DNA from 2 places in the Macrococcus brunensis genome. Region 2 is predicted to be linked to the other one. Evidence: riboswitches for the same ligand, from Rfam matches in the RefSeq annotation. Region 2 holds a riboswitch; the other holds the start of a gene.
What was found. A riboswitch is a leader RNA that binds a small molecule or an ion and turns the genes downstream of it on or off. The one in region 2 is predicted to bind FMN.

Region 1: another riboswitch for FMN. It lies ahead of MGG13_RS06555 (ECF transporter S component); the one in region 2 lies ahead of ribD (bifunctional diaminohydroxyphosphoribosylaminopyrimidine deaminase/5-amino-6-(5-phosphoribosylamino)uracil reductase RibD).

What each region holds. Positions count from the first base shown of each region.
Region 1 covers NZ_CP092179.1:1,254,846-1,270,497, forward strand. Annotated here, with positions in the region: gene cmk ((d)CMP kinase) at 1-226, opposite strand, end outside; gene MGG13_RS06520 (asparaginase) at 291-1,256, shown strand; gene MGG13_RS06525 (YpdA family putative bacillithiol disulfide reductase) at 1,266-2,240, opposite strand; gene MGG13_RS06530 (CBS domain-containing protein) at 2,286-2,930, opposite strand; gene MGG13_RS06535 (LysM peptidoglycan-binding domain-containing protein) at 2,955-3,869, opposite strand; gene MGG13_RS06540 (RecQ family ATP-dependent DNA helicase) at 3,945-5,294, opposite strand; gene MGG13_RS06545 (helix-turn-helix domain-containing protein) at 5,291-6,184, opposite strand; gene MGG13_RS06550 (ferredoxin) at 6,307-6,531, shown strand; gene MGG13_RS06555 (ECF transporter S component) at 6,565-7,101, opposite strand; FMN riboswitch at 7,180-7,299, opposite strand; gene MGG13_RS06560 (ATP-binding protein) at 7,357-9,036, opposite strand; gene MGG13_RS06565 (response regulator transcription factor) at 9,084-9,791, opposite strand; gene ccsB (c-type cytochrome biogenesis protein CcsB) at 9,806-11,008, opposite strand; gene resB (cytochrome c biogenesis protein ResB) at 11,005-12,621, opposite strand; gene resA (thiol-disulfide oxidoreductase ResA) at 12,635-13,168, opposite strand; gene MGG13_RS06585 (pseudouridine synthase) at 13,246-13,980, opposite strand; gene scpB (SMC-Scp complex subunit ScpB) at 13,982-14,518, opposite strand; gene MGG13_RS06595 (segregation and condensation protein A) at 14,520-15,218, opposite strand; gene MGG13_RS06600 (DUF309 domain-containing protein) at 15,246-15,652, shown strand, end outside.
Region 2 covers NZ_CP092179.1:1,585,653-1,601,304, reverse strand. Annotated here, with positions in the region: gene MGG13_RS08310 (DEAD/DEAH box helicase) at 1-237, shown strand, start outside; gene MGG13_RS08305 ((deoxy)nucleoside triphosphate pyrophosphohydrolase) at 248-640, opposite strand; gene MGG13_RS08300 (helix-turn-helix domain-containing protein) at 782-1,039, shown strand; gene MGG13_RS08295 (IS30 family transposase) at 1,110-2,213, shown strand; gene MGG13_RS08290 (hypothetical protein) at 2,557-3,066, shown strand; gene MGG13_RS08285 (hypothetical protein) at 3,156-3,317, shown strand; gene MGG13_RS11335 (hypothetical protein) at 3,339-3,473, shown strand; gene MGG13_RS08280 (hypothetical protein) at 3,947-5,497, shown strand; gene MGG13_RS08275 (DUF421 domain-containing protein) at 5,703-6,248, opposite strand; gene MGG13_RS08270 (DUF6366 family protein) at 6,590-6,781, shown strand; gene MGG13_RS08265 (6-phospho-beta-glucosidase) at 6,837-8,261, shown strand; gene MGG13_RS08260 (hypothetical protein) at 8,511-8,876, shown strand; gene MGG13_RS08255 (MDR family MFS transporter) at 9,116-10,525, shown strand; gene MGG13_RS08250 (hypothetical protein) at 10,553-11,266, opposite strand; gene MGG13_RS08245 (FAD/NAD(P)-binding protein) at 11,373-12,827, shown strand; FMN riboswitch at 12,990-13,120, shown strand; gene ribD (bifunctional diaminohydroxyphosphoribosylaminopyrimidine deaminase/5-amino-6-(5-phosphoribosylamino)uracil reductase RibD) at 13,238-14,245, shown strand; gene MGG13_RS08235 (riboflavin synthase) at 14,247-14,846, shown strand; gene ribB (3,4-dihydroxy-2-butanone-4-phosphate synthase) at 14,831-15,652, shown strand, end outside.

The DNA of each region.
Region 1 (15,652 bases), 330 kb from region 2:
CGGAGAGCAGTACACGCTGCCCGTTATCTGCTACAAGGCGTATGTCAATATCCTGCAACAAACGCTCAAAATCTTTGTCATCTGATTTTAAGTAAGCTAATGTAATGGCGCGGTACATGGCACCTGTATCTACATAAACCATATCGAGTGCAGCTGCTACTTTTTTAGCAATCGTACTTTTACCTGCTGCTGCTGGTCCATCTATCGCAATATTAATTTTTTTCATCATCGTAACCTGCCTTGTTGTTTAATCATTAATATTTTATCATAGAAGAATAAAGGAGGCACATATGAAAAAACTTCTCGTTATACATACCGGTGGCACTATCAGCATGTCTGAGAATTCAGATGGACAGGTCATCACCAATGAAATCAATCCTGTTTCAGGTCTCGCATCTGTTGAATCTCTTGCAGATATCACTGAACTGAATCCATTCCAGGTCCCTTCTCCACATATGACTCTCCATCACATGAATACGCTCAGAAAACTGATCATCGAGCAGATCAATACAGATAATTATGAAGGCATCGTTATCACGCACGGTACTGATACACTTGAGGAAACAGCCTTTTTCCTGGACTTAACGCTGAATGTCAGTATTCCAGTCATTCTGACGGGCGCTATGCGTTCATCCAATGAAATCGGTGCAGATGGACTCTACAACTATATCGCCGCAATCAGAACCGCCTGTGATGAACAGTCCAAAGGCAAAGGAGTGCTTGTCGTCTTCAACGATGAAATCCATAGTGCCATGAACGTCACTAAAACACATACATCTAATACAAGTACATTCCAGAGTCCGAACTATGGACCACTTGGCATCATCACCAAGAATACGATTTATTATCATCACCTGCCTGTTGTCAATCGTCCACTCGTCAAAGTAGATGAAACAGTCAAAGTCGGCCTGATTACAGCTCATAGTGATTTAGACGCTGAACTGCTGGAGTTCTTTATGACCCATGATTATGACGGGGTGGTCATCGAAGCTTTAGGACAGGGCAATCTGCCTCCGTCGTCGCTTGCCGGCCTGGATCAGCTCTTAGCAGCGGACATCCCTGTCGTGCTTGTCTCCCGTTGTTTCAACGGTATCGTCAGCAATAACTATGACTACGAGGGTGGCGGCTATGAACTGGAGAAGAAGGGCGTTATCTTCTCGAATGGTTTAAATGGCCAGAAGGCAAGACTGAAACTGATAGTCGGATTAAGCAACCATCTTAAAAAAGAAGATTTAAATACTTATTTCCGCAAATAAAAAAGAGGCTTATGCCTCTTTTTTATTTTTGATATCCTCTGCGATCAAGCCGCCATGAAACTTTCCATTTTCAATGAAAATGGAATTGGCATCATTGCCTGCTGCGATAACCCCTGCGATATAAAGATTGCTGATATTCGTCTCCATCGTCTCAGCATGGTATTTTGGTGCTGTACCGTATTCATTGGTCACAAGTTCCATCCCCATCGCCTGAAGGAAATCATAATCAGGATGATAGCCGATCATTGCGAATACATCATCATTCTGAATCGTCTGAGCCACACCGTCCACACTAAATGTAACGGTATCTTCAGTGATTTCGTTTAAGTTTGCATTGAAATACATCTTGATCTTCTCACTTCTGACCAGCCCGTCAAAGATAGGCAGAATCCAAGGTTTAACACTTTTGGAGTATTCGCTGCCACGGTAAATAACGGTAACGTCAGCTCCCGCTTTCTCCAGTTCTATGGCAGCATCCACTGCTGAATTTTTCCCACCGATAATCAGGACTTTCTTATCGAAGAAAGGATGTGCCTCCTTAAAATAATGATGAACTTTCTCTAGCTCTGCACCAGGTACATCGAGTTTATTATGCTGCCCGTAGTAGCCGGTCGCCACTGTTAAATAGGTGCATGTGTAATTGTCTTTAGAAGTTTTCACTGTGAATGTATCATCTTCTTTCGTCACCGACAGTACTTCTTCACGTGTATTGATATTAAGGTTGTGATGTTTCACCACTTCTCGGTAATAGACGAGCGCCTGGTTTCTACGTGGTTTATGCTCTTCCACGATAAACGGTACGTCACCGATACCGAGCTTGTCACTCGACGAGAAGAATGTCTGGTGTGTCGGGTAATTATAGATGGCTTCTACTACATTCCCTTTTTCTATAATCAGAGTCTCTATTCCTTGACGATTCTGTTCAATTGCCGCAGAAAGACCACAAGGACCTGCACCAATAATAATACTTTCTATATAACGCACAATGATCACCTTTCTCAAAAAAAGGAGCTCATATGAGCCCCTCTGTTAGTCTTGTTGAACATCCAGCACTTTAAATCCATTTTTAGCCAGATACTTCGTAAATTTTTCGACATCTTTTTGATTTCTATCGTCTACTTTTACAATCATTCGACGATGCATTTTGTCTGTTTCATCAAATGTCACGAAAGAAATAGCATTGAGTTTATATTTTTGCAGCGCCTGTGCCAGACGTTTAATACGACCTTCTGCATCAATTGATGTAATGGCAATTCGGGTACCAGACTGGTTCATACCGAACGCGCTCTTGAACTGTTCCATGACATCAAAACGTGTCACTACGCCTAAAAACTCATTGTTTTTGTTGATAATGCTTAGAATCGGGAAATCCTGCAGACTTAAGAATGATTCTTCAAACAGTGAATCATCTGTCACGCTGTATTCATCAAGTGCCAGAATGTCCTTGATCTGAGTTTTCTCGATAAATTCTTCACGAGGCTGTGTATCTTTCTTGAAGAAATAGTGTCTGAAAATGTTATAACGAGTAACCGTGCCATGATAAACACCTTCGCTGACAACAGGCATCCCATCTATACCATGATGTTCAAGTTTATCAATGACTGATTTTACAGAATCATTTGGATTCGCAATATAACATTTCTCTTTTGGAATCATAATCGTTTTTAAATACATAAATCCATCCCCTTTGATGTTTTCTTATTTAGGAATAACAAGCTCCTGACCTACTGTCAGATTGTTGCCTGAAATGCCATTTGCTTTACGAATTTTGTCGACATTCGCCGGCGTACCGCTACCGTAATAACGGATTGCAATTCTATAAAGGTTTTCATTAGCGTTTACTGTATGCGTTGTGCCGCCACCTGTCGCTGCAGGTGCTTCTGTTGTTGCTGGTGCTTCAGTAGTCGCTTGAGTCGTATTTTCAGTCGTTGCTTCTTCTACTGTCGCAGGTACTTCTGTTGTTGTTTCTTCCACAGTTGCAGGTACTTCTGTTGTTGCTTTCTCAGTTGTTTTTTCTTCAGTTACTTTTTCTGTTGTCGCTTTTTCTGTTGTTGCTTTTTCTGTAGTTGCTTCTTCTGTCGTCACTGCTTTTTCATTATGGTCATCTTTATTATCACGATTACCGAAGAACATGAATAACAGGAATAGAATCGGAATCAGAATTAATAATCCTGCCAGAATAGGCAACCAGCTATTTTTCTTTTCTTTTTCTTCTACTTCATGTTCTCTCTCTTCTTCATGATGGACAACTGGTTCTCCTGAGCCTGCAACAAATGTTTCTGATTTTACTTCACCTGTATGAGCTGGTTCTTCAATATGATGGTCTGCTGCTGCACCTGCTGCAACAGCACCTGTGCCTGCAGCGGCTGAACGACGGCGTTTCTTTTTAGAACCTTTGATGTTGTCAGCCGGTTCTTCTACTGACTCTTCTCGACGTCGACGATCAGCTGAACGGTTGCGTCTTGATACACCGCGTTTAGGAAATTCAGCTGAATCTGTATCATTAGAAAAATCTTCTCCGTCAAATACTAAATCGTCATTTCCTACTTCTTCCTGTCTCTCTACAGGTTGCTTACTTTTTTCGAACTCGTCTTTGAAATTATCTCTAGCCATTTTAACACCCACTTCATTTAAATTTATTTAAATATACCATTAATTATAGACAACTATAAAGCGAATAGTAAAGAGCTAGCCTTGTTTAAATAACGATTTTATATAATCCACTCTGTTATCATTCTCTTTAACTTCCTGATACTTGTCAAAAGTGAATAAATTCTGGCCTTGACAGTACTCGCAGTGATTACAGGGCTTAATTCCATTATATAATTGATGACTCAGACACCCAGTCAGCTGTCCGTACTCCGCCATTTTTCTAAGCGCCGCTATTTTAGACAAATACTCCTTCTTTAGCACCTTTAAGACTTCAGTATCAGTGAAATTCGAACGAAGAATTCTCATTTGTTCCATCTTCTCTTCCGGTAATTGCGCGCCGTTGATATAAAGATTGAAATCTGATTCAGATAAATGATCTTCCTGCAGCAATCGATAGCTTAGGTTAAGGTCCTCGTCATCATAAAGAAGGATGGCCTGTGCTTGTTCACCGTCGCGGCCAGCACGTCCAATTTCCTGGATGTATTGAAGCGTTGACTTAGGCGCGTGGTAATGAATCACTGTCCGTACATTACTTTTATTGATTCCCATACCAAACGCACTGGTCGCACAGACGTAATGAATTCTGTCGCTGAGAAACGCAATCTGTACAGACATCCTTTCTTCATATGTCATATCAGCGTGGTAGGTCATGCCTTTATAGCGCTCCTTAAGCAGTTGATGAACTTCATTACAGCGCTTCTTAGATGAGAAATAAATAATAGTCGGCCCTGAAGTGTCAAGCAGTGTCTCGATTTCTTTCAGTTTATCTGCTGGATTTTTGACCGATAAAAAGATATTGCTGCGTTCCTCGCGTTTATCGACCAGTAACAGCTCCCTTCGTAATAGCTGGCTGATATCTCTGATAATTTTGTCATCAGCGGTCGCAGTCAAGGCGATTACCTGACAGCCAGGCTTCATCACTTCATGAAGCAATAGATAATGCGGCCTGAAGTCATATCCCCACTCAGAAATGCAGTGTGCTTCGTCTATGACCATGTGGGTCAGGTTCAGCTGTGCAACTGTCGCTCGTGCTTTGTCTGTTGCCAGCCATTCCGGTGAGCAGAAAATAAACTGATAGTCCTGCAGCTGACTAAAAATCAGACGTTTCTCCCGAATATCCAGATAGCTGTGAATACAGACTGCTTTCAGCCTTAAACGTTTCAGCTCAGCCACCTGGTCTTCCATCAATGAAATAAGCGGTGTGATTACCAGTGCCCGACCGTTTGAGGCTATTACAGGAAGCTGATAACAGAGTGATTTCCCTCCTCCCGTAGGCAGAAGCGCAAGTACGTCACGGCCTGTTTCAACCGCTTCAATCACTGCTTTCTGACTTGGCCGTAACTCTGAGAAGCCATATATTTTTCGCAGAATTTCTTCTGTTGTCATAGTTTCACTTCTTTCATAATCAGACAGAGAGCTATCTTGACTTTAAAGTAACTATCCATCTGAGATTCCTCGAAATAAGGTTTAAGCCGCTGATAATGATGCTGATGATAAAGAGAGCGTATCTCAGCGATTTCCGTTTCTGTCACATAGCGACTGACGTCTACCGGATAGTCTTTAATGATCATTTCTATGATATGGTCTTCAATGGTATGAAGTTTGACCCCTCTTTTTAATGCGATTGTATCAAGAGCTATTCCTTTAGTGATCCATTCTTTAGTCTGTTCAGTGGCACTGTGAAGTGGCATCCGGATATATAAGCTTTTAAAATAATCATGCTGATGGATTAGATGAGTCAGCAGATTGAGCTCTCGTAGCAGCATCAGAGAGTATTCTGTCTGTTCAAAGCCTGATGCCCTGCAGATCTCTTCTATCGAGAAATGGTTGCCTTTCGCATCCGGTAGCAGCTTGTAAGTGAATACAGGAAGTTCCTGCGCCATCTTGTCATACAGACTCAGCAGTTCTGTTTCGTATTCTTTAGGTTGACGCTTATATGAATGCAGCCAGCTTTTAACCTGATGCTGAATAAACAGATGATTTGAAACCGGATAGAAGTCTTTGATCTGATAAGACTGAGCTGCCATCGTCTGTGTCAGCAGTCTAAGTGCCTGGAATGTCATATGCGAAGCATCATAGAAATAGGGATAAAACCTGATATCCTCAGGCGTGTCACCAGTAAGTTCGGGCCGGCTATTATAAAAAGGAAGCTGTCCCTGCATCATTGCATCAAAATAAGTCTGATGGGATCTAAAACCCATCAATATATTATTGAAGCTTTTATCTGTCTTCTCTGCGAATTTACGCTGTTTCGCCTGCTGATAAATAGAATCCATCAATGCCTCCAGATAATTTTTGTTGAAAAAAAGTGCATGAATCTCTAAAATATATATGTACTAGTGTAGCATTTTTAAGTAGGGAGGCGAACCATTTGGCTGGGAAATATACAATCGTAGATATGGATACATGCATCGCTTGTGGTGCTTGTGGTGCAGCAGCACCTGATATATATGATTATGATGATGAAGGCATTGCCTTTGTTATTCTTGATGATAACCAAGGAACTCAGGAAGTACCTGAAGAACTCGAAGAAGATATGATCGATGCGTTTGAAGGCTGTCCGACAGATTCTATTAAAGTAGCAGATGAATCATTTGACGGAGATGCACTTAAATACGAATAAAAAAGAAGGAATTCCACTGGAATTCCTTCTTTTTTATTTAAATCTCTTTTCAATAACAGGTAACAGCGGTCTGAAAATCAGTATAAAGACGATAGAAACTATCAGTCCTTTTATGATATTAAACGGAATAATACTTGCTGATACAATGGCTTTAAAGTTGTTAGTAATATCACTTAAGTTTGTAATCATACCGTATAAAGGCAGCAATACAAAATAGTTCATGAGACTCATAATAAGCGTCATGACTAACGTCGCAGCGATTAAACCGACCCATCTATCTCTGCGACCCGCATAATAAGCTGTTAAAACAAAACTAGCACCCGCTAAAAAGTTTGCGATAGGACCGATTGGTTCAACCGGATTCACTGCAAAATTGAGTAAGTTTTTAATGAGTTCTATCATGACTGCGCCGATTGGTCCGACTGTAAACAGACCGATTAAAGCAGGTACATCACTGAAATCAATCGTTAAGTAAGGCGGCATAAAAGGCAGTGGAAACTTGAGGAACATCAGTACGAAACTGATGGCACTCAGCATGCTGATCAGAATCAGCTTCTTCGTTCTGTTAATACTTGACATATTCTACTCCTTACATCCATCAACTGAAGGAAGGAGGCATCACAAATAAGCAAAGCTCTTTGCTCTGCACTCCATCTTCTCCCATCCAGACTATACTGTCGGCTTCAGAATTACACTGAATCAGCCACCCGAAGGTAGGTCGCGGGCTATACCGCCGGTTCGGAATTACACCGTACCCCGAAGATGAAATATTTTATTTTTTCGGATTTTCATCCTTTTAATATATTAGCACAAGTTTTTATTAAATCAATGTTTTGGAATCACAATTTTAAAAGTAGTCCCTCTACCCTGTTCGCTTGAAACTGTAATATGTCCACCGTGTGACTCAATGATGGACTTAACGATGAAAAGACCGAGTCCGGTTCCATGTTTACCTCTCGTTCTTGCAGCGTCCACTTTATAGAACCGGTCAAAAAGATGAGGCAGGTGTTCCGGTGAGATACCGACGCCTGAATCGCTGACTTCGATTGTGAGCGCGTCTCCTGCTTTCACGGTTAAATGAATCGCATCTCCTTCGTGTGTATAACGAACAGCATTATCAACTAAATTCGTTAAAACCTGAATCATCTTGTCATAGTCAAGCGACCAGGCAAGTCCTGGCGGAGAATCTACGATAAGGCTGAGCTTATTATCAGTCAGAGACTGATTAAACGTTGATTTCACTTTATCAAGCAGCGCAACGACCGGCATTTCCTCAAGGTGCAGTTTAACGTCACCTGCGTCGTAGCGGGCGACATTAAGCAGTTCATTGACGAGGCGATTTAAACGTTTGCTCTCATCCAGAATGATATTTAAGAATTCTTTCCGGTCTTCCGGTGTTTCCACAATATCATCCAGTAACGCTTCCGTATAACCCTGCAGCATCTGGATTGGCGTTCTGAGCTCGTGCGACACATCAGCGACAAACCGCTTCTTCATCTCATCATTACGGTGCTCTTCAGTCATATCACGAATCAGAGCAACTGCGCCTATCTGATTATTTGCAGCTGCACGTCTCACTGGTGAGATAATAACCACGAAGTAATGATTAAGTGTCGCGATTTCAATGACTTCTGAATCATTAGTTTTCACCACTTCTTCAAATGACTGTTCGAGCTGTATTTTGTCATCCTCACTAATCAAAGTAAGAAACTGCTCTGCTTTCGGATTCATCAGCTGTTGATCTAAATCCATATGATAACTGAGTACACCATCTGCCATAGCATTGATCAGTTTATCTCTCAGATTTCTTTCCGTTTCAATGGAAGCGATGTTGTTTCTGATGTCATCCTCCATTTTATTGAATGCAACAGTGAGTTCGCCTATTTCATCACGTGATGTCGTCTTGATTTTCTGGGCGCGTTCGCCTTTAGCCACCTGAAACGCTGATTCCTTAAGTCTGAGCAGCGGCTTCGTAATCTTATTGGATAAGAAAAAGGCAAAAATCGTTGACAGTACAATTAAAATTAAAGCCGTTATTAAGATAATCAGGCTGACATACTGGAGTGTCGAACTGATAGAGTTAATGTCCTGATAGAGAATAATCGCACCTTTGTCCTGAAATGCCTGAGACGGGAATCCAAGAAGAATGTAGCGATGTCTCTCATCCTGATAATTGACATCGATAATTTTAGTCACATGTTTGTTTTCATCAAAGACTGCATTAAAATCTGGATTGGTACGAAACTCATCAATCATGATTTGCTTCAGATCATCATGACGATCCGTCAGCTGTGATTTATTTTCAACGATAATCAGACCAGCGGGATTCTCAACAAGTTCCATGACATAGTTCATCGCGTCTTCCTGGTTATGTCGACTCATCAAAATACTTTCAATTTTATTTGCCTGCTGATAGAGGGTCTTTCCTGTCTCAGAAATGAAGTAGGAGTTAAAGAAACCGACGAGTGCAACCGATAATATAAGTAAAACTGTCGTTACTATCAAAATGATAGTGAACCACAGTTTTATGACAATACTATTTAAATAGTGCATCAGTCTCTTGCCTCGAACTTATAGCCGACGCCCCAAACTGTGTGAATCATCTCGGCAGCTTCTGGAGAAACTTTATTCAGCTTCTCACGTAAACGTTTGACATGGGTGTCCACAGTTCTCAGGTCACCGTAAAACTCATAATGCCAGACTTCTTTCAGCAGCTGCTCTCTATCAAAGACTTTGTCAGGTGACTTAGCAAGGAATAAAAGAAGTTCATATTCTTTCGGCGTCAAGCTGACTTCCTGATTGTTTGCCGTGACGCGGTGTGCATCATTATCAATGACAAGTGAATCAAACACGATCAGATCTTTCGCATGTGCGTCATTCTGGAAGAACATTGAAGACTGTGAACGTCTTAAAATGGCTTTGACCCGTAAGACGACTTCACGAGGCGAGAAAGGTTTGACGATATAATCATCAGCACCGATTTCAAAGCCTTCAACACGATTGTTTTCTTCACCTTTAGCAGTCAGCATAATGACCGGTGTCGATTTCTCTTCGCGGATTCTCTTGCAGACTGCCAGTCCATCCATCCCTGGCAGCATGATGTCCAGCAGGACACAATGGAAATTCTGGCTGAGCGCCAGTTCCACTGCTGTTTCGCCGTCCGCTGCTTCTACTGTTTCGAATCCTTCGCGTTCAAGATACATTTTAGCAAGTTTTCTGATTCTATCCTCGTCATCAACGATTAAAATTCTTTCCTTCATAAATGGACTGCCTCCTAAGCGTATGAATGTAAACCAGCAATAATTAAGTTAACAGCGATGACATTGAACAAGATAATCGCAAGACCTACTACAGCAAGCCAAGCTGATTTCTTACCTTCCCAGCCTCGACCGAGTCTTAAGTGAAGAAATACCGCATAGAATAAGAATGTAACAAGTGCCCATACTTCTTTAGGGTCCCAGCCCCAGAATCTGCTCCAGGCAATCTGTGCCCAGATACTAGCAAATAAAAGTCCTCCTAAAGCAAAGAGCGGGAAGCCGATAATAACGGAACGGTAACCAATCTCATCCATCAGCTGTAACGACACCTTGTTAGTAAGTGGCTTCACCATCGAGAAGATAGTTCTTCTCGTTATCAGACGAATTAATCCATATAAGATCGTTCCAATAATAATGGACCAGATCACTGTCGTCAGCTTCTGTGCATTTAAGACAGGCGGCACTTCAAGTCCAGTTGAGAAGCGTTCAACTTCCTGATAGTTATTATTGCCCTTAGGTACAACAGGGTAAGCATCTTTAAATGTCACGATGGCAGGCAGATGGTAATGGCTGACTGCATTGTTACCATTTTTATCAACATAAAAGTATTGATCATCATAATGGACAATACCTTTCATCACGATAGTTGTTAAAATAAATGCGATAACTAATACTGCGAAGTACATGACTACTTCAAGCCAGAAAGCATCTCGCGATTTCTCTTTCGCATCTACATAACGCAGTAAATAAATCAGACCAGCCATTGAGCTGACTGAGAGAATTCCGTATGAAATAGTCACTGTAATCACGTGAATCGCGAGCCAGTTACTTTGCAGTGCCGGAATAAGCGGGCTGACTTCACGCGAGAACATGCTGGCATAGACGATGACGAGCATGGCTACAGGCAGTGAGAACAAAGCCAGTATCGGCGTATGATAGATGGCGTTGATAATCAGGAAGCCACCGACCATCATGATACCGAACATCGTCAGGAACTCATACATATTGCTGACAGGTGCATGTCCTGCTGCAATCCAGCGGGTGATAAAATAAACAATCTGCATGATGAAACCGATTGTCGTTAAGATAATGCCTATCCGTTCATAGCGCTTATTTTTTGCTTTAATGCTAGCCGAAAATGGCAGGATAGCGATTAAATATAAAATAAAAGCGGCATACAAAGAGGTACTGCTGATATTCAGCCATGTTTCATGGTTCATTTTGTTTCCTCCGATTCGTACTTATCTTTAATAGCAGGCTGATTATTCTTTTCGAGAATAGTGTTCAGTTCATTTTTTAATCCAAAATAATTCTTACTTGTATGCGCTGCAATTTGATTGCCATTGACCCAGATTCTACGATGATTGATATATGATCCGATCGCCAGACCGAGCAGGAAGATAGTAAATCCGATAAAGAGATAAGGCAGAGTTAAATCCTTTTTAACATTGAGATAAGTCATCGTATGATTTGTGGCACTGACAAACTTGATAGCATGTTGATTATTCTGTGAAATATCCTGTGATGAACGGATTTTAAGCAGACTATACTCCGGCTGCTGATTAGCTTTATCCACTTCAAATACAAATGCAGGGTTCACTGTGTTAGGTGTCTTTGTAGCGAGTGTACCATTCGCTTCAATTTTATCAAAATCAGGTGCATAGTTTCGAAGATTAACAGTCAGATTATCTGCAATCTTGTATGTGGGTGCTGGTTCATCCAGATTAACTGTGAATGTCTGGCCGATTTCTTTTTCCGTCTTCTTATCAATCACTTTAAAGGTCATTGATTTAAGCAGGCTTTGATCATAACTGTTTTGATAGAGTTCAAAATGATCAAATTTAAAGGGGTGATTGACCTTGATGTTCCCTGTCTTCACTTCTTTCAGTTCTGGTTCAGCACCTGGTATCGAATCTTTCGTGTTTTCAAACAATGTCAGACGTGTCTCGTAATTTTTGGCAATTTTATTCATCGCACTGTCAGCTTTAGTCGATTCAGTGTTTGAGTTCATCTGCTGATCATAATGCTCGAGAATAAACTTATCGTTACGCATATAATATTGTTTGTCTGTACCAGGTATCGCTCTCGTATCGCCTTCTTTAACTGCAACTGCACCATCATAATACATGGCTGGCACAAATCTCAGCATACCCCCCATCAGCAGGATGATCAGACCAGTATGGTTGATATAAGGACCATATCTGCTGAGACGTCCTTTTTCAGCGAGAAGAGCATCGCCTTCACGCTTCACTTTATAGCGTTTCTCTTTCAGCGTCTGCTCAAGTTGATCTAAATCCGGATTGACGAGTTCCCCTGTCAGTCGCTGTCGTTTTAAGAATGAAGGATGCTTTCTAGTCGCCTGGTTACGGAGTGATTTAAAAAGGGGCACCCCGCGGTCAATACTCGCCGCTATAATAGAGAATGCTACAAGCCCCAGTAGAATCAGAAACCACCAGGACGTATATAAATTGTCGAGTCCCAGCTGGTGATATAGGTAACCGAGGGAACCATATTTCTCCTGGTAGAATGAAGCAGGATCAACGTTTGCAGGGATAAAATATTCCTGCGGCATGATGGAACCGATTGCTGCTGCAACGATAGTCAGTACAAGTAAGATAACACCTGTCTTCACAGAAGCGAAGAAATTCCATATCTTATCGGTTACTGTCTTATTTTTAGTTTTTGACCGTACAGCAGAACCGTCATAACGCATAATATCAGTCGTTTTTTTCTTATCGTAATCATCATTGATTAACCGGCCACAGTTCTGACAGAGCTGTGTGCCGGGTGGATTGACATGTCCACAAGTACAGACTATTGCTTTCTCATTCATATACTGACCTCACTTACGGTGTCACAGTGTTCATGTAATTTTTAATTGTCTGGTCGTTCATTTCACCTTTATGAATCGCTTTTACTTTACCATTTTTATCGATAACCACTGTCGTAGGCAGTGGATCAATTCCATAAGCATCAGCTACTTCGTTATCTTTATCAAAAGCAACAGGCAGATGAACTTCTTTTTTCAGTCCGCTGAAGAACTGTTCAACCTGTTGAGGCGTCTTTCTTAAGTGAATCGCTAATACCTCAACATTTTTACCTTTATATTCTTCATAGTTCTCGCTTAGTGCAGGCATCTCTCGTTTACAAGGCTCACACCAAGTACCCCAGAAATTAAGGATGACACCTTTTCCTTTATAGTCACTCATTTTGACGGTACTGCCGTCCATCTTCTGCAGCTCAAACTCCGGTGCATCGTCGCCTACTCCTACTGCTTTACTCTTACTCTGTGTCACTGTCGAATAGACGATGAAGGCAATCGCCAGTGCAATCAATGTCATTACTATATATTGAGTCCACTTTTTTGTTCTTTTATTCATTTTACTCCCTCTTTCTCACATAGATAGGTCTATTATATCACTCAGCTAAACGCCAATAGTGGCAACTATGTGAAATTTTAAGACTGGTTCTGAGCGAGGTTGCGTAAGGTTTTCACTTCATGAGGACTGAGATCTCTAGCGTCCCCTGCATTCAAACCTTTAAGATTGAGCGGACCGTATTCGACACGCGACAGCTTGACCACTTCATGACCGAAATGAGAAAACATTCTTCTGACCTGACGGTTGCGACCTTCTGAAATCGTGATCTCTACTAACGTCGAATTCTTTTCGCGGTCCTGAGATTTTACTTTGACGATAGCAGGTGCTGTTTTACCGTCCTCAAGCATAATGCCTTTCTCAAGTTGTCTGACTTGTTCACGAAGCAGATAGCCTTTTAGTTTGGCCACATATTTCTTCTTCACTTTATAACGCGGATGCGTCATCTGATTGGCAAATTCACCATCATTCGTCAAGAGCAGTAATCCAGACGTATCGTAATCAAGTCGACCTACAGGAAAGACGCGTTCTTCCAGCTGCGGGAAAAAGTCGGTGACAACAGTCCGGCCTTTATCATCTGATACACTGGTAATGACTTTAGTCGGTTTGTGAAAAAGAATATAGACCTTGTCAGGATTTTCGAGTGGAATTCCTTCCACTTCAATACGGTCAGAAGGTTTTACTTTAGTCCCAAGCGTCTTAATGACTTCTCCGTTAACAGTGACTTTACCTTCCTCTATCAGTGCTTCTGCCTTACGTCTCGAAGTGACACCGCTCCTCGCGATGACTTTCTGTAATCTATCTAACTGTTCCATGTTATTCTCCTTTTGTTGTTAATGACTTGAAGAAGAGATCCATCTCTTCTTTAGTATCTGTATCGCTGTCCTCGGGTAGTTCTTCAATGGACGTCAGACCAAATACTTGCAGGAAATAGTCGGTCGTATAGAGCTGCTGACTTCTTGATTCCTCAGTTTTGACAGCAACTAGCCCTCTTTCAATCAATGTTCTGACAGGTCCGTCAGAATTCACGCCTCGTAATGACTCAACATCACTTCTCGTCACCGGCTGGTTGTAAGCAATAATAGCCAGCGTCTCCATAGAAGCCTGAGTTAATTTTCGCTCTGACTGCTGGTCGACAAGTGAAGCCAGATAAGGCGTATATTCACTTTTCAGTTCTAAAAACCATTTACCGCCGTAACGTCGCAGCTGGAAAACCGCAGACGAAAAGTCAGCCGCCAGCTGTTCCACTTCATCATGGGTCATATTCAGTAAACTTTCAACTCTTTCACTTTCCAGCCCTTCATCTCCTACAGCATATAACAGAGCTTCGAATATATCTATTTTTGCCGGCATATTAGACTCCTTTTTCAATATAAATCTCACCGAACAGTTCCTGCTGTTCTACTTTAATTTCCTGGTTTTTCATCATTTCAAGCATGGCCATAAATAGCGTAATCAGCTGATGTTTCGTTTCTGAAAAATGAAAGAGTTCAGTAAACTTGATTTGTGAAGATCGTTTCAGCCTATCCTGAATCACGGTTGTGGCCTGTTGAATCGTATAATTCTCACGGCTGACTGTCATAACAGGAGCGACACGTTTTTTACGGCTTTTTGCTTTTTCATAGGCTGCTATTAAATCAGTTAATTTCAGTACCAGTTCAGCTGGCTCCGCTTTTTCAAATCCGGACAGATCCTGAGGTGCCTTAACAAAATGGTCACTTGCCGCTTCGCGTTTTTCCCCTAGTAAAGTTGCATAATATTTATAGTTCTGATATTCAATGAGCTGTGTCATGAGTTCTTCCCGCGGGTCTTCTTCATCCTCTTCTATTGCAGGCAGCAGCATACGGCTTTTAATGCGTAATAATTCGCTCGCCATGACCAGATACTCCCCTTGAATATTGATATCCCATTCAGACATCGAGTTGATATAATGAAGATATTGCTCTGTCAGATGTTTCATTGAAATATCATAAATATCTATTTCCAGTTTTTTAATGAGATGCAGCAGGAGGTCTAGTGGACCTTCAAATGCATCGAGTTTAACTTCATACATAATGAATCCTTTCAGGAGGTACTTTTAATGATCGATACGTTAGTTGAATTTTATTATTATTTTCTTCATGAGCGTCATTACTTCGAATGTCACGAAATTATGGAGGACGCCTGGAAAGAGAAATCAGTATACACTAAAAACGATATTGAAGTTGGCCTGATTCTACTGGCAACGAGTCAGTATCATCTGCGGCGGGGCAATAAGAAAGGTGCAAGAACCTGCCTTAAGAAGGCCTATCAGATTCTTAAAATGTACTCGCTCAGTGAAATAGGGCTTCATGACTCAGTCCTATATATTCTTGAAGAGAATATGACTTCGGAAGAATATGTGCCTCTTACGCTGCCCTTAACAAATGAAATGAAAGAGGCGATACATAAGCAGCATCCTGATTTTTCTGTGAAGCACGCGCCGGACGCTAGATGGATACATTTTCA
Region 2 (15,652 bases):
GAAGTTAAAAGAATAATTGAACATAAAAAGGAAGACATTAATAATTATCTTTTTGTAAAAAAAGAAGATGCTGAAAGTAGCGAATTTTATTACTTGGGGAAAATAGATTACATCGAAGGCTCAGCTTACAATAGCCAGATACAAACAGATAAAGGTAATCTACCGATTGTTCAAATGGACTTTAGACTTGAGAAAGCAGTACCATACGAAATTTATCACTATCTAACTGAAAAATAACGAAGGAAATTTAATATTCCTTCGTTATTTTTTGTACTGCTGGTATATCAGCTGGAGCCCATTCAAGAGATTCAAGATCATTAGCTGGTAACCATTTAATTTGCTTGTGTTCAGTTAAATGAACTTCGCCATTAATAAGCTCTGAGTAGAATGTAGAAAGCTCAATAATTGCAAAATCATATTCGTAAATAGTAGTTTCAACTTTATTTAAAACTTTAATATCACAGTTCATTTCTTCTTTAAGCTCTCTAACTAAAGCAGCCTCTGGGGTTTCGCCTTCTTCAATCTTACCACCTGGGAACTCCCATAAAAGAGGTAAAGACATAGTTTCACTACGCTGTGCACATAAGATTTTATGATCTTTAATAATCACAGCACCAACAACTTTAATATACTTTTTCATATTGCTCTCCTTTCAAAAAAGTTTCTTAACTATTTATTATATTATAATTTGAAGAATTTTTGGGGGAACTTTCCAAATTGGAAAGTTCCCACTTATTTATAATTGAGATTGTTAACCTCGCTAAAAAAGGCGAGGATTAATATGAAGAATAATGAAATAGTAGCAGCTATAAAATGGCATCGAGAAAATAATGAAATACCTTCAAAGGAAATAGCCTGTATATTAGGTCACAGTCAGTCGAAATATTCTAAGATTGAAAATGGAGAACAATATCTGACTGCAGAAGAGTTAACGGAAATAGCGGCTTATTTGAATTTAGATATAAACAAATTAATTAAAATGGTAAGTTATACAATCAAGTTAGCCATCTATGGTGGAAGAGACATTAATTATTTATAAAAAAAATACGCCATGACGAATTCATGTTAATATTGTAGTTCTCACACCGACAATAAAGGAATGAATTCGTATGACGCATATCAATGGTAACACGAAAACCGTTAAGGGCAAACACCTTTCTAGAGACGAACGAATCATCATACAGACGTTGATCAATGAAGGATATTCAAACAGACAAATAGCCGGCAAGCTTGGCAGAGCGCCGCAGACCATCAATAACGAAGTGAAGCGTGGCACCTACACTCAAAAGAGCCAGCAGGTACAGAATAATAAGACCTATACCTACTACAAGTGCGTCTATTCACCTGATCTTGCTCAGGATAGATACTTTGAAAATCGTATCAAGTCGGGACGTCGTCCTCTCCCTATTACAGATAATCCCTTTGTTGAATGGGCCGATAATCTGATGATACATCAGGAGATGTCTCCGGCTTCCGTTATTATGCTGGCTAAAAAGGCTAAACTTTTTCCGGAAAGATTCATACCCTGCATCAAGACACTCTATAACTGGATTGACAGAAAACTGATAAAGACACGTAATATCAATCTCCTGATGAAATTGAAGCTTAAGACTAAGAAGCCGACAGGCTTTACTCGTATCAATAAAAAAGTACTGGGTCAATCTATCGAGCTGCGACCTCATGCAGTGGATACACGCACGACCTTCGGACATTGGGAGATAGATACTGTAGTCGGTCAGAAGTCTGCGGAAGATCAGGTACTCCTCACCATGGTTGAGAGAAAAAGCCGATATGAACTTATCTTAAAGATTGATGGTAAACAAAGTTATCATGTAGTCAATGCACTACGCCGTCTGATAAAGGAAACTGGGGATGCTTTCCCTAAGATATTTAAATCCATTACATCAGATAATGGACCTGAATTCAGCGGTCTTTCTGAATGCCTCGGGGGATTATCAGAAGTTTACTTCACTCATCCCTACGCCTCTTGGGAAAGAGGTACGAAAGAAAATCAGCACAGATTTATTCGCCGGCATATTCCTAAGAGCATCCCCATTTCAACCGTAACAGATTCTACTGTCCACAAAATCCAGGAATGGATGAACAGATATCCACGTATGATACTAGATGGACAGTCAGCGATGGAAGTGTTTTTGAAGGAACTAATCAAAGAGAACATACTAAGTGAATCCCTAGGATTCTATATGAACTAAATTTGTCAGGGTGGCTAACTTGTAATTGCAATTTAGAAATTAATTAAAATACCAAGTAGAAGAAAAAATGTTTAAAAATATTAACTTGGTATTAGAGAAGAAATCGGATTTGTCCGATTTTTTATTTTTTCTTCGTCTGTCCGAATCCAAACAAAATATACAGCATTACAACCGTCAGGCCTACAATTATTATTGTACTGTCAATGGTCGTCCTCCTGTTATTTTGTCATTGAACACTTTTGTTCTAGTTTGGCTCTTTTCATTGTCAATTGATGGTATTTTTTATTTTAGTAGTGATAGTATATTATGGTTATAAGAAGGCTGATGACTGGAGGCGATTTTGATGACTGTTATTGCTGGTGTTGATTTTCTGAATACTTCTCTGTCACCGTTTGTTCAGGTGGAAGATGAGAATCGTATTCGCTTTTCTATAGACGATTTGTCATTTAAGGAATTTAAATTGCTGCTGCTTGCTCTGAATAGGAACTTATCTACGATGGCATTCTCTAAACGTAAAGTAGGATGGGGCAAGGTTAAGCCTTATTATCTGTATCGTTTTATGAGAATTCCCAGCTGGAGTGTCCATTCATGCGCAATTGATTGGCTGTACTTTGCTGTTGTCAGGAATCTGCGTCAGCGTGATATAGAGCAGTTCTATAAAGCGTATAGACGCAAAGTACATATGCCGCTTGTGACGTATTTTTACAATGAGGACACCTTCATAAGGATCAGCCCTTTTTATGTTGATATTATTTCTGATGACGTCACTTTAATTGCGCATTTAAGATCTTCTTTTAGTAACAGGGTAACTGATTTCGATGGTGTTCTGCCGATTTCAGAAGAGGAATGGTGAATTAACATAGGGAGGGGCATCAATAATCACGCACGATAACTTTAAGTTCTGGCTCACTTACCGCACTCATTTTCTTCAGGCGCAGTTAGATGGTAAGAGATCGTGTCATGATTCGGTTAAGAAGTTCTCTTTTTCTCCATCTTTCAATGATGAGTCGTGATTTAGCACGTTTTGATTATGTGCGTCCTGTTGTCTGTGATTTAAGAGGGTGGCTGCTGCAGGTTCAGCTGACCAGTCAGTACTATGTGTAGAAAAGGCTGCATTATGCCAAAGTGCCGCGTGAAGAGCAGAATCCTCAAGTAACATGGAACTGCCGTAATCTGGCTGAGGAGACTATTTATCAGATGGATGCAGTGGATAGACACGGTTATGTAAAGAGTGACTTGTATCTGGTGGACTTTGAATAATAATTAAGGAGAAAAGTGAGACATTTCTTTACCTTAAAGTTTCCTTAAAACTGTCTAGGTTTCCTTATTTATCATATTCTGAGTGCTATGATAAATAAAAATGAGGGAGTGTAGATGGGTCTTTTCGATCAGTTGATGGGCAACTCAAGCGAGCAGAATCTTCAAGAAGTATAGAATGAGTTTGGAGGTTATTTACTTCCCGATGAAGTGGTTGAAGCGAGGTTCTTTCTGAGAAGACTAACATCATCGCACTTCAGCAACTGATTTCCAGACATGTGCTGTAAGCTATATTTTTTAACGACAGATATTGGAATCTGTCGTTTTTTTATTTTATCAGTCATCAATCACGTTCAATATAATTTGCTAAAATGTATGAAATTGCTATAAATTTGTATATTTTTCTAGATAATCTAGATATTTAAAGTTTACTGATGCATAATAATAGTAATAATTCATCATTTAAGGAGAAATTCATGAGAAAACTATCGTTAGTGATAATGGGAACGAGCATGATTATGGCAGCTTGTGGCAACGATTCAGAGTCTAAAAAAGAAGAAACCGCTTCTGAAAAATCATCGGAAGAAAGTGTGACTCTTAAAACAGAAAAGCCGCCGACAGAAGCTCAAATGACGGAGAATCCAGTGACTGAAGAAGTCAAAAAAGTGAATAAGACTATTGATATCATGTCTGAGGATCTCATTAATGAATTTACAAAGGATAAAGGATCAGGGTATCAAGGAATTGAACCAGGACTTACTTATAGTCAGATAAAAGAGATGTTAGGCGCCTATGACGGTACTGCAGAAATGCTGGGAGGTCTGCATGTTAAGTTCGGTGATTATGCTGTAGTGTTTGATGGCGTGACTGAGGAGAACCAGTTGAGTGATCACACTAAGATAAAATATGTTTTTATTTCCCCTGACGAGACCCTCGACGCGAGTGAGTTTTTTGAGGCATGGGGCAAAGAGGACAGCCGGGAAAGTATTTCGCCGAGTGGCATTTCCATGTTGTATCGTTATACCGTCAATGGCAGGAGTGTAGATGCTCTTATTCATAGCGGTCAGGTTGTATGGGTCACTAAGCATGATATGAAGCAGGTCATGAATGAACATGCAGGTGATGAAAATATTTCTATGGAGCGAGGCATCGCTCACTACAACTATCCTCAGATTGATAGTCGTGAGTTCGGTCAGAGTGTTCTGTCAAACTCATTTAATATCATGGGTTATCATGCAGGTGATGATGCAGGAGATCTGATAGAAAAGTTAGGTATGTATGAAAGTAAGGAAGACGGAGATCAGGGCTCTGTCTATCACTATGACAACTTCAGTGTTATGATCAATGACAATAAAATCTACGCTATTACGCTGAATGTCCTGGAGGAAAATGTCTCACCTGATATACAGGAAATCTGGGGGGTCCAATCTGAAAATACCGGCAGTGAATATATGCGTTTCGATAAAGTGAAGGACAATGGTTTCTATGTAGAAGTTTACCCGTATATGGGTCCGACTGCTGGTATTTCCGGCATTACGATTTACAGAGAAAATTATGCCGGCCCTTCGCTGGAACAAGCTGATACAGGCCGCTTTACAAAAGAGATGATTCTTAATAAAGATTTTGCTTATTCTATATTGAGTAACGACTATAACATTGCAGGCTACCATGCAGGTGATAACGCTACGTTACAGGAAGTGATTGAAGCGGTAGGCGAGCCTGATTCCCGGCATCAAAACGAGAACGGTGTAGAATACATTGAATACGGTCTGAAGAGAATGACTTTTATAGATGATAAACTCGAATTTATTTCACTGGATGTTACAGAATCAGATATTGATGAATTACGCACTGCCTGGGGCTATGACTATCAGATTATTAACAGCGAAAGCGGCGAATACACTGTCTACGACACAAATAAAACAAACGGCTATCATGTTGAAATCTTATCTTTAAACGACCAGGTTCAGTCAATCACGATACATGGAGACAATTATAAGAAAAATCATCTGTGGTGGGGTGTGTGAGTCTTCTGCCTTAAAGTTTCCTTTCAGCAGGAACCGGAATAATTACAGGGTGAATTTGAAAAGTGCTGAAGCAATCGTGCAGTTTTATGACAGAAAAACAGATATTGTTGTATTGCGACGTCTGAGTGCAGAGGCAATTTTATAAGTGACTATATAAAAGCACTTTTCGTCATGTTTACGAAAAGTACTTTTTTGAGATCATAAATTAATTGTCATAAGTTGAGTCATCTTTAGATGGATAGCTGACTTTTTCTAGTAAAGTTTGTTCAAGGGACTGATCAGGTTTTAAGATGGATAAGGTTCCATCTGTCTCGAGGATGATGGCTTCTATCTCTGACAGTGAGGCGTGACCTTGTGAACGCACGGCCTGCTTAACTTCTGTTTCTAGCAGACGTTCTTTCTTCATCGCTTCTTTCAGAAACTGGCCCTTGTAATAGAGTAGCGTAGGATTTGATTTGATGATTTCACTGACTTTCGGATTGATGAGTGATAGTTTGGTCAGGAGCAGCTGCAGGCCGATCAATGTGGCGAATGCGACGATTCCCTGGAGTAATGCGATGTCTTTACTGGTCATGATGCTTGCTAGTGTAGAACCAAGCGCAATGGTCACAATGAGGTCGAATGCATTGAGTTTCGTCAGTGTGCGTTTGCCGCTTGCTCTCAGCAGGATGATAAGGGCCGTATAGGCCATAATCCCGATTAAAAATGTTCTGATGATGACATTGAAGTTGTCAAAAAATAGTTTGTCCATGATGATCTTCCTTTTAAATTATTTCTCTAAATATCTGTAGAGAGTCGAGTGGCTGCTGTCTGGCTTTTCTTTGAACTGCGCCAAGAACAGCTTTCAAGTAATTTTAATGGTTGATTCTCTCAAAAACGATCATTTTAATCGCATTGATATCCTCTATTTTATCACTCATGTACTTCAAACATATATAGCGACCATTTTATTCTGTTTCTATGATCATAATATGCTGAAAATATTGAAGCCACTCAATAATTCTGAAGAGAAAGACAGACAGTCATATCTGTCTTTTTTATGATAAGCGACTGGCAATCTCTGGTATGATAAAACTAAAAGGGGATGGGAAGATGAGACCAGAAGAGGAAAGAGAACGTCTAAGACAAGAAGAACTAAAACGTAATGTAGCAGGTAATACTTTTAATGATGCACAGCATGGATTGAACGATCTGACAGGTAGTGTAAGTACAAAGATGATGGGGATGGGCATTGTTTTCTTATTGCTGTTGATACTTGCAGGCTGGTTAATTTTTGGCCATTAGGCACGATAAGTGACTGTCTATATTAAAAAGGAGGAACATGAAATGACTCAATTACCTGAAAGTTTTTTTATGGGGCGGTGCACTCGCTGCCCATCAGTTTGAAGGCGGCTGGAATAAAGGAGGGAAAGGGCCGTCTGTAGTGGATGTGCTGACAGCGGGTGCGCATGGTGTGCCGCGTCGTATCACTGATCAAGTGGAAGCGGATGAATTCTATCCGAACCATGAGGCCATCGACTTTTATTCCAACTACAAAGAAGATATCGCTCTCTTTGCAGAAATGGGGCTGAAGGTTCTTCGGACTTCTATCGGCTGGACACGTATTTTCCCGAAAGGAGACGAAGCTGAACCGAACGAAGAAGGTCTGAAGTTCTATGATGAGGTCTTTGATGAACTGCTGAAGCATGGCATCAAGCCTGTCATTACGCTCAGTCATTTTGAGATTCCGTTACACTTGGCGCGTGAATACGGCGGGTTCCGTAGTCGGAAAGCCGTTGATTTCTTCGTTCGTTTTGCTGAGGTCGTATTCGAACGTTATAAAGATAAAGTGGAATACTGGATGACGTTCAATGAGATCAATAACCAGATGGATGTCAATAATCCGCTCTTCTTATGGACTAATGCAGGGATCCAGGTAGAAGAAGGAGAAGATGCGCGAAGTGTCATGTACCAGTCCGCGCATCATCAGCTGCTGGCAAGTGCCAGAGCTGTAGCGGCAGGGCGGAGAATCAGCCCTGATTTTAAAATCGGCGCAATGGTCTCGTACGTTCCTGTCTATCCTTATTCCTGTCATCCGAAAGATATCATGGCAGCTGAAATCGCGAACCGCGAACGATTCTTCTTCCCGGATGTGCAGGTCAGAGGGAAATATCCCGCCTATGCTTTGAAAGAACTTGAGCGCTTAGGTGTATCGTTACCGGTTGAAGCAGGGGATGAAGCAGATCTTAAAGCTGGGACGGTTGATTATCTGGCGTTCAGCTATTATATGTCAACAGTGGTCAAACATGATGCAGTTCATACAGCAAGTGACAGCATTATCAACGGTGGTTTAAAGAATGGCGTTGATAATCCCTATCTTGAATCTTCTGACTGGGGCTGGACGATCGATCCGGATGGTCTTCGTTATGTGCTTAATACCTTATATAATCGTTATCAGATTCCTCTCTTTATCGTTGAGAATGGGTTCGGTGCAATAGATCATGTTGAAGCAGATGGTATACATGACGAGACACGAATCGATTATTTCAGCAAGCATATAGCAGCTGTGAAAGAAACGGTACTTGAAGACGGTGTGGATTTGATCGGCTATACACCATGGGGTATCATTGATGTTGTGTCATTTACGACAGGCGAGATGAAAAAACGCTACGGCATGATATATGTCGACCGGGATAATGAAGGACAGGGGTCGATGAAACGAATGAAAAAGGATTCCTTCTACTGGTATCAGAATGTCATAGCGACTAATGGACAGGAAATATAGTTCAATGCTTGATGAACTTGAATAGATCATCTCATTAATTGATAAAATTATTTAATATATAATTATGTACAGCACAATGTTTTTTATATGTAATATAAATGCATTTGATAATATGCTATTACCCTTTCTGTCATACAAATATAATATAGAATGAATTGTGTTCTTGATATAATGATTGAAATTATATCAACGACAAGCATCATCATGGTATAAATCAAACATTATAACAACGACGATAGGGGAACAGACATGCCATATTTTGAATTTTTAATCGCTGTGAAGAAAAAGGATATGAAAGCCGTGGATAACATCGTGGCTGATGAAGTTTTCACCTCAATTGTAGAAGTGGACGGTACAAGACTTAATCTGGAACGTGCTGCATTCCTGGCACGCATTGAAAGCAAGATAGCTGAAACAGAGCACTGGGATTTTGATATTATATATAAGGCAAACATACAAGAACGGGTGATTGCTTTTATGGAAGTCAGTCGTGAGCTGAAAGACCTAGAAAGAAAAAGAGAGAAAGTAGCCTGGTTACTGACGTTCCAGAAAGTTGATGATGGGTTTAAGCTGGTCAGACTGTTCGCTGAAGAACTGGAATTAACAAGGGTGTGAGATAATTCGTCCCACATCCTTTTTTTAATCACATTGACCATTGATGCAGCAAGTGGAAGCATATTATGCACGACTAGCCTCTATTTATCCGGCATGATGAATGTCGAAGTTTAAAGATGAACTGCGACATTTTTATTTACGGAGTATTGAAATGATGTTTACTTTGTTAATGTGATAAAGTAGATGTATAGATAGTCATATCGCTTGAAAGTTATTAGAGGCAATAGAAAGGAAACATAATGAAAAAATCTAATCTGATCATGATGATCTTTATGACAGGTGCATTCTTTACGTTTTTAAATGAAACACTGCTCAACATCGCTTTAACAGAACTGATGCATTATTTCGAGATTGATGCGCCGACTGTCCAGTGGCTTGCCACAGGGTTTATGTTAGTGATGGGGATGCTGATGCCTCTATCAGCTTCACTTGTCCAGTGGTTCACGACGAGACAGATGTTTATCGGTCTGATGAGCATCTTCCTTATCGGCACATTGATCGCAGGCTTCTCGGTTAACTTTCCGATGCTGTTAGCCGGCCGGATGATCCAGGCAGCAGGTACGGGTCTTTTGATCCCGACCATCATGACCGCGATGCTGCTGTTATTTGAGCCGCATGAACGCGGTAAGGCCATGGGGAACTTTGGTCTCGTGATGATGTTTGCGCCGGCTATCGGTCCGACATTATCAGGTATTATCGTTGATTTATTAGGCTGGCGCTGGTTATTCTTCGTCGTAGTACCGTTCGTCATCGGCTCTATTCTGCTGGCACTGCGCTATCTTGAAAACGTCACTGAAGTCACGAGACCGAAGATCGATGTGCTGTCAGGACTTCTGTCATCACTGGGCGTAGCGAGTGTGATCTATGGATTCAGTGCAGTCGGGACAAGTGCAGGCGGTTTTACGAATCCGGTTGTTTTAGCGACGATTATCCTGGGAACAGCGGCTTTAATCATCTTCGGGCTGCGTCAGCGCACACTGGCTGAGCCGATGCTTGACCTTGCGGTGTTCAAATATACGAACTATAGTCGCGGTATGGTGATATTTGCAGTAGTGGTCATGGCAATGTTTGCCTCCAATATCGTCATGCCGATGTATCTGCAAGGTCCGATGATGTTCTCAGCTAAAATAGTCGGTATGATTCTGCTGCCGGGCGCGCTGCTGAATGGTTTTCTGTCACCTGTCATGGGTCGGATCTTTGACACTATCGGTCCTCGTAAAATGATTATCCCGGGCATGCTTGTGCTTGCTTTGGTCATGTTCTTTTACTCTGTCATTCATCCGGGGATTTCAGTAGTCATTTTTATCATTGCGCATATTCTACTCATGATCAGTATTTCGATGATTATGATGCCGAGTAATACAAACGCACTGAATCAGCTGCCGAAACGACTTTATCCGCATGGGACTGCCATCAGTAATATGATGCAGCCTCTTGCAGGAGCGATGGGTGTATCACTCTTTATCACAATTATGACAAGTGGTCAGCAAAAAGCGCTCGATGGTATTACGAAACCGACAACGGCGCAGATTAATGATGCCCTGACGGTTGGTGTTCATCATGCCTACTGGTTTGCGACGGCACTGGTCGTTGCAGGTCTCATCATGTCACTGTTTATCACGCGCAGCGTACCACCTGAAGAACAATAGGCCATCTCGAATGAGATGGCCTATTTTTTATGCACCGACTTCCTTGGCATGTTTAACGGGGCCAGGAATATCGAGGCGGACACTATTGATTTCTGAGAAAGTTGTCATTGCATTGTTATGGACAGTGGTTTTGTCATTTTTAAGTTTCAGGTCATTGGTAATTTTCTCAATCTGATTGCGTTTATCGAAAGTAAAAGTGATCTCGTTTTGAATGTCTGGATAAGTTTTCTTCAGATTATTGATGGCTTTTTTATCTTCTTTGCTCTGACCGAAAACTTTCAGGTATTCATCATAGCCGTTAATTGTCTGTGTCAGTGTATGGTCTTTGTACTTGGCAGCTGTCATCTTGTCGAGTAGCTGAAACTGCTCGCTGTAGAGAAGCGGTTTTGTCATCGAAAGCAGCTGAGAACCACCGAGTTTCGATATATCCACCCATTCGCCTTCTCTCTGCAGAATAGCTTTCTTATCATAGACATAGAATTTACCGTCTTCTTCTGAATTCTTGACGGTTACTTCCTGATTGTCATCCTCATCTTTTTTAAGTCCGAGATAAGTCTGTGTTTCTTTATTGTTTTCTGTTGACTGAGTCTTATAAGTGGATGCATAAGATTTTACATCGTCTTTCATTTGCTGTGCAGCCTTAATCTGTGACGCTGTATCTGTCACTTTGACGGCCTCTTCTGACTGACAGCCAGCCAGTAAAGCTGATGCAAGGAATACAGCAGATAATCTTTTATACATATCGAACCTCCGAAATTCATAGTCTCTTTAGTATAATAACATTAATGTCTTATTCGCAACTGAAGTAGGGTATGATAGATAAAATGAACATTTTAAGGAGGACAATATGAAAGTAGCAATTATCGGTGGTGGCGTAGCCGGGACCCACGTCCTTAAGTATTTACTGAATCATAAACTCGGCAAGAAACTGGATATCACAGTCTTTGATGACAAAAAGTATATGGGTAAGGGACGTGCTTTTCAATATGAAGATGTGGAAATGCTGCTCAATTACCCGGCAAATCAGTTGTCTATGAAACGGAATAAGAAAGATGACTTTATGAAATGGGTGGAAGAGAACCGCTCTGTAGAAGAAATTCAGGCGCGTGAAGGGGATAATTCGAACGAGGAGGGCAACATCTACTTCTCTCGTCAGTTGTTCGGCAAATATATGGAAGCGCAGTTTGAAGCGCTTATTAAAAAAGGCAAGGTTACAGTGGTGACCGATCATATTCGCGCGGTGAAGAAACGTCCTGGGGGCTATGAGCTTGAAACACAGGATCAGAAGCATCAGTTTGATCATCTTTTTATGACAGCGGGACAACTGCCGGCAAAGGATCCTTATAAACTGAAGGAAACGGATCACTTCATTTCATGGCCATATCCGCTTCATACTCTTGAAGTAGAAACAGAGAAAGATTATGCGGTAATTGGTGCCGGACTCAGTGGACTGGACTGTATGCGCTATTTAACGAAAGAAGGCTCTAAAGTGCTCGTTGCCTCTCATTCAGGAGAAGTGCAATCCGTGCGCGGTAAGATGGTGACGTTCAAAATGAAGTACTGGACAGCAGCGAGTTTCCGTAAAATCCGTAAGAAAAATAATGACTTTATTCCTCTGGATAAAGTAGTGGAACTCTTTAAGAAAGAATGTGATCATCAAGGCGTAGATTTTGAAAAATTCTACGGTGTCTCACGCAAAGATCCAGTGAAAGCGATGCAGTTTGACCTGAAAAATCATGAAGCTATCGGCGCACTGCAGTCGATGTTTTATCAGATCATGTTCGAAGCATCGCAAATCTGGCCTTATATGACTAAGGAAGATAAAGCACGCTATCAAGAAGAGTACGCACCATTCGTCGATCACTATTCAAATCCGATGCCAGAACCAAGCGCGGAAGAACTGATCGACCATATTGAAAATAACAGAGTCGTGATTAAAGCAGGGCTGGAAGCTATCGAATATAAATATCGTAAATATCGTCTTCAATATGAAGATGGTTCTGAAGACCGTGTACATTATGTCATCAATGCGACAGGTCCAGCTAAATATTTAAGTAAAACTGAGGTTAGTCCGATGCTTGAAGGTCTGCTGAATGACAGTCTGATTGCTGAACATGCAGACGGTGGTATTCAAGTGATGCCAGGCGACGGGCGAGTTATCAGTCCGAAATACGGCGTACTTGACGATTTTGTTGCGTTAGGACAGCTGACAGGTGGCGTCAATATGAAGAACAATGGTGTCTATGAATTGTTGTTAGAAGCACGCCGGGACGTCAAAGCGTTCTATGATCGTATTAAATAGGTTGATGGAAGCACTCATTGAAAGTGCTTTTTTTGTTAGGAGAGGTGAAAGCTGGTGCAAAAACGATCAATTGCATCAACTTTTTATTCTAACTACCTTCATCTTGCATTTAATGCTTAGAAGCTGTACGATTAATACGTTAGGCAACTAACATAACTTCATACATTCTTTCGGGGCAGGGTGAAATTCCCAACCGGCGGTCATAGCCCGCGACCCTTTATCGATGTTCGATATTGGCTGATTCAGTGAAATTCTGAAGCCGACAGTTAAAGTCTGGATGGGAGAAAGAATAAGACACCATTGTAAGATGGTTTATTTGACCATGACTTTTTAATGCTTACAAGGTCTTATTTGTGATACCTAAATTCAAGGCGCCTCTCAGGGCGCCTTTTTATTTTGAGGAGGAACAGATGTATCTTAAACAAGCTTTTGAACTCGTTAAAATGACGGCGGGACAGACCGGACGTAATCCGGCAGTGGGCTGCATCATTGTAAAAAATGGCGTCATCATCGGTATAGGTGCTCATCTCAAGGAAGGAACCGCGCATGCTGAGGTGCAGGCGATCAAAATGGCAGGAGATGCAACAGACGCAACACTTTACTGCACGCTTGAACCTTGTAATCACACAGGCAAGACACCGCCTTGTACTGAAGCGATTATTCAGGCAGGTATCACAAAGGTCGTCTTTGCTGTTCGTGATACTAGTCTGGATGATACAGGTATTCGATATATGGAATCACATGGTATAGAAGTGATTCATGCGCCTGACTCTGCCATCTCCGCGTTTTATGAGGCTTTCTTTACTTCAAAAGAGGAGAAACGTCCTTATGTCACGCTGAAGCTGGCTTCGACACTTGACGGTAAACTTGCCGATGACTTTGACAACAGTAAATGGCTGACAAACACGGCTTCACGTCAGGATGTACACCGACTTAGACATAGTCAGGATGCAGTACTCGTCGGCAGAAAAACTTATGAAATCGATAAGCCAAAGCTCGATGCGCGTCATGTCAGTGACAAGGAGCCTGCCAAGGTGATTATCTCGCAGTCGGGAGATGTAACGCTCCACGAAGCGGATAGAATGAACGGACAGAGAATCCTCGTTATCAGCCCGGCAGAAATCCCGCATGCGGAGACTTTAATCACACAAGATTTCCGTCCGGCACATCTCCTGGAACTTCTCTATCAGGCAGGCATCAGCCGGCTGATGATAGAAGGTGGTTCCGGCGTCATCAGTGAATTTATAGAACAGGATTGTTTTGATGAAGTCGTCATTTATTACGCCCCGAAACTACTTGGCGGCACATTGAACAATCGTTTTTATCATACAGAAGAAAGTCGGATGACTCAGCTCAGACTAGTGGATATTCAGCAGTTTGAAGATGATGTCCGTCTGACTTACCGAAAGGGGCAGTAAGATGTTTACAGGTTTAATTGAAGAAGTAGGTACGATAGAACGCATCAAGCAGCAGGGTGCACTTAAAATGACGATCCGCTGTAAGAAAATACTTGAAGATATTAAGGTAGGTGACTCAATCGCAGTCGATGGCACGTGTCTGACAGTGACTTCTTTTACACCTCAGTCCTTTGATGTGGATGTCATCATCGGCACATCAGACCGTACAAAATTCAAGGCAGTGAGCGCCGGTTATCAAGTCAATTTAGAGCGTGCACTCCTGCCGACGACACGTCTCGGCGGTCATTTCGTCTCAGGTCACGTGGATAACACAGGCAAAGTGCTGCGTAAACTGTCTAAAGGGAATGCTATCGTCTATCACATCAGCCTGGATAAAAATGACCAGAAATATGTCATTCCAAAAGGCTCCATCGCAGTCGATGGCACGTCACTGACCATCTTTGAATTGAACGCGAATTACTTTGAGATACAGTTGATCCCGGAGACACAGGAAGCGACTAAACTGATGTCCCTCAAACCGGGCGACACGGTTCATCTCGAGTTTGATATGCTCGGCAAATATATTGTCAGACAGGAGGCGCTCGCATGTTCAGCACAATAGAAGAAGCACTTATCGATCTGAAGGCGGGTAAACCGGTGATTGTTGTCGATTCAGAAGACAGAGAAAACGAAGGGGATTTAGTCGCTGTTACAGAGTTTGCAGCGCCTGATGTTCTCAATTTGATGATTACAGAAGCGCGTGGCCTCGTCTGTGCGCCATTATCCAGAGAACTGGCTGAGCGTTTTAACCTGACGCCGATGACTGCGCGTAATGACGATCCGCATGGTACCGCTTTTACGATCAGCATCGACCATGTGTCATCCACAACAGGTATCAGTGTACAGGAGCGTTTTGATACTGTTCGTGCACTACTGGGCGAAGACAGCCGCTGCTTTAATTCACCCGGCCATATTTTTCCGCTCATCGCGAAAGACGGTGGTGTACTGGAAAGACAGGGACATACAGAAGCCTGTGTTGACCTCGCCGGGCTATGTGGCGCTAAAAAAACAGGTATTATCTGTGAAATCATCAAGACGGACGGGACGATGGCAAGACGCGATGATCTCGTCCAGTTTAAAGAGAAGCATGACCTGAAGATGATCACTATAGAAGCGCTGGTTCATTATCGTAAACAACAGGAAGCACTCGTCAAGCGAGAAGCAGTCGTTGATATGCCGACAGATTTCGGACACTTCACGGTATACGGCTATAGTGAAATCTACAGTGATAAAGACCATGTCGTCTACATGAAACCTTACGAAGGTGTGCCCGACATCCGTTTACATTCTGAATGCCTGACAGGCGATGTCTTCCATTCAAGACGTTGTGACTGTGGTACCCAGCTCGAGAACGGACTTCGCCATATC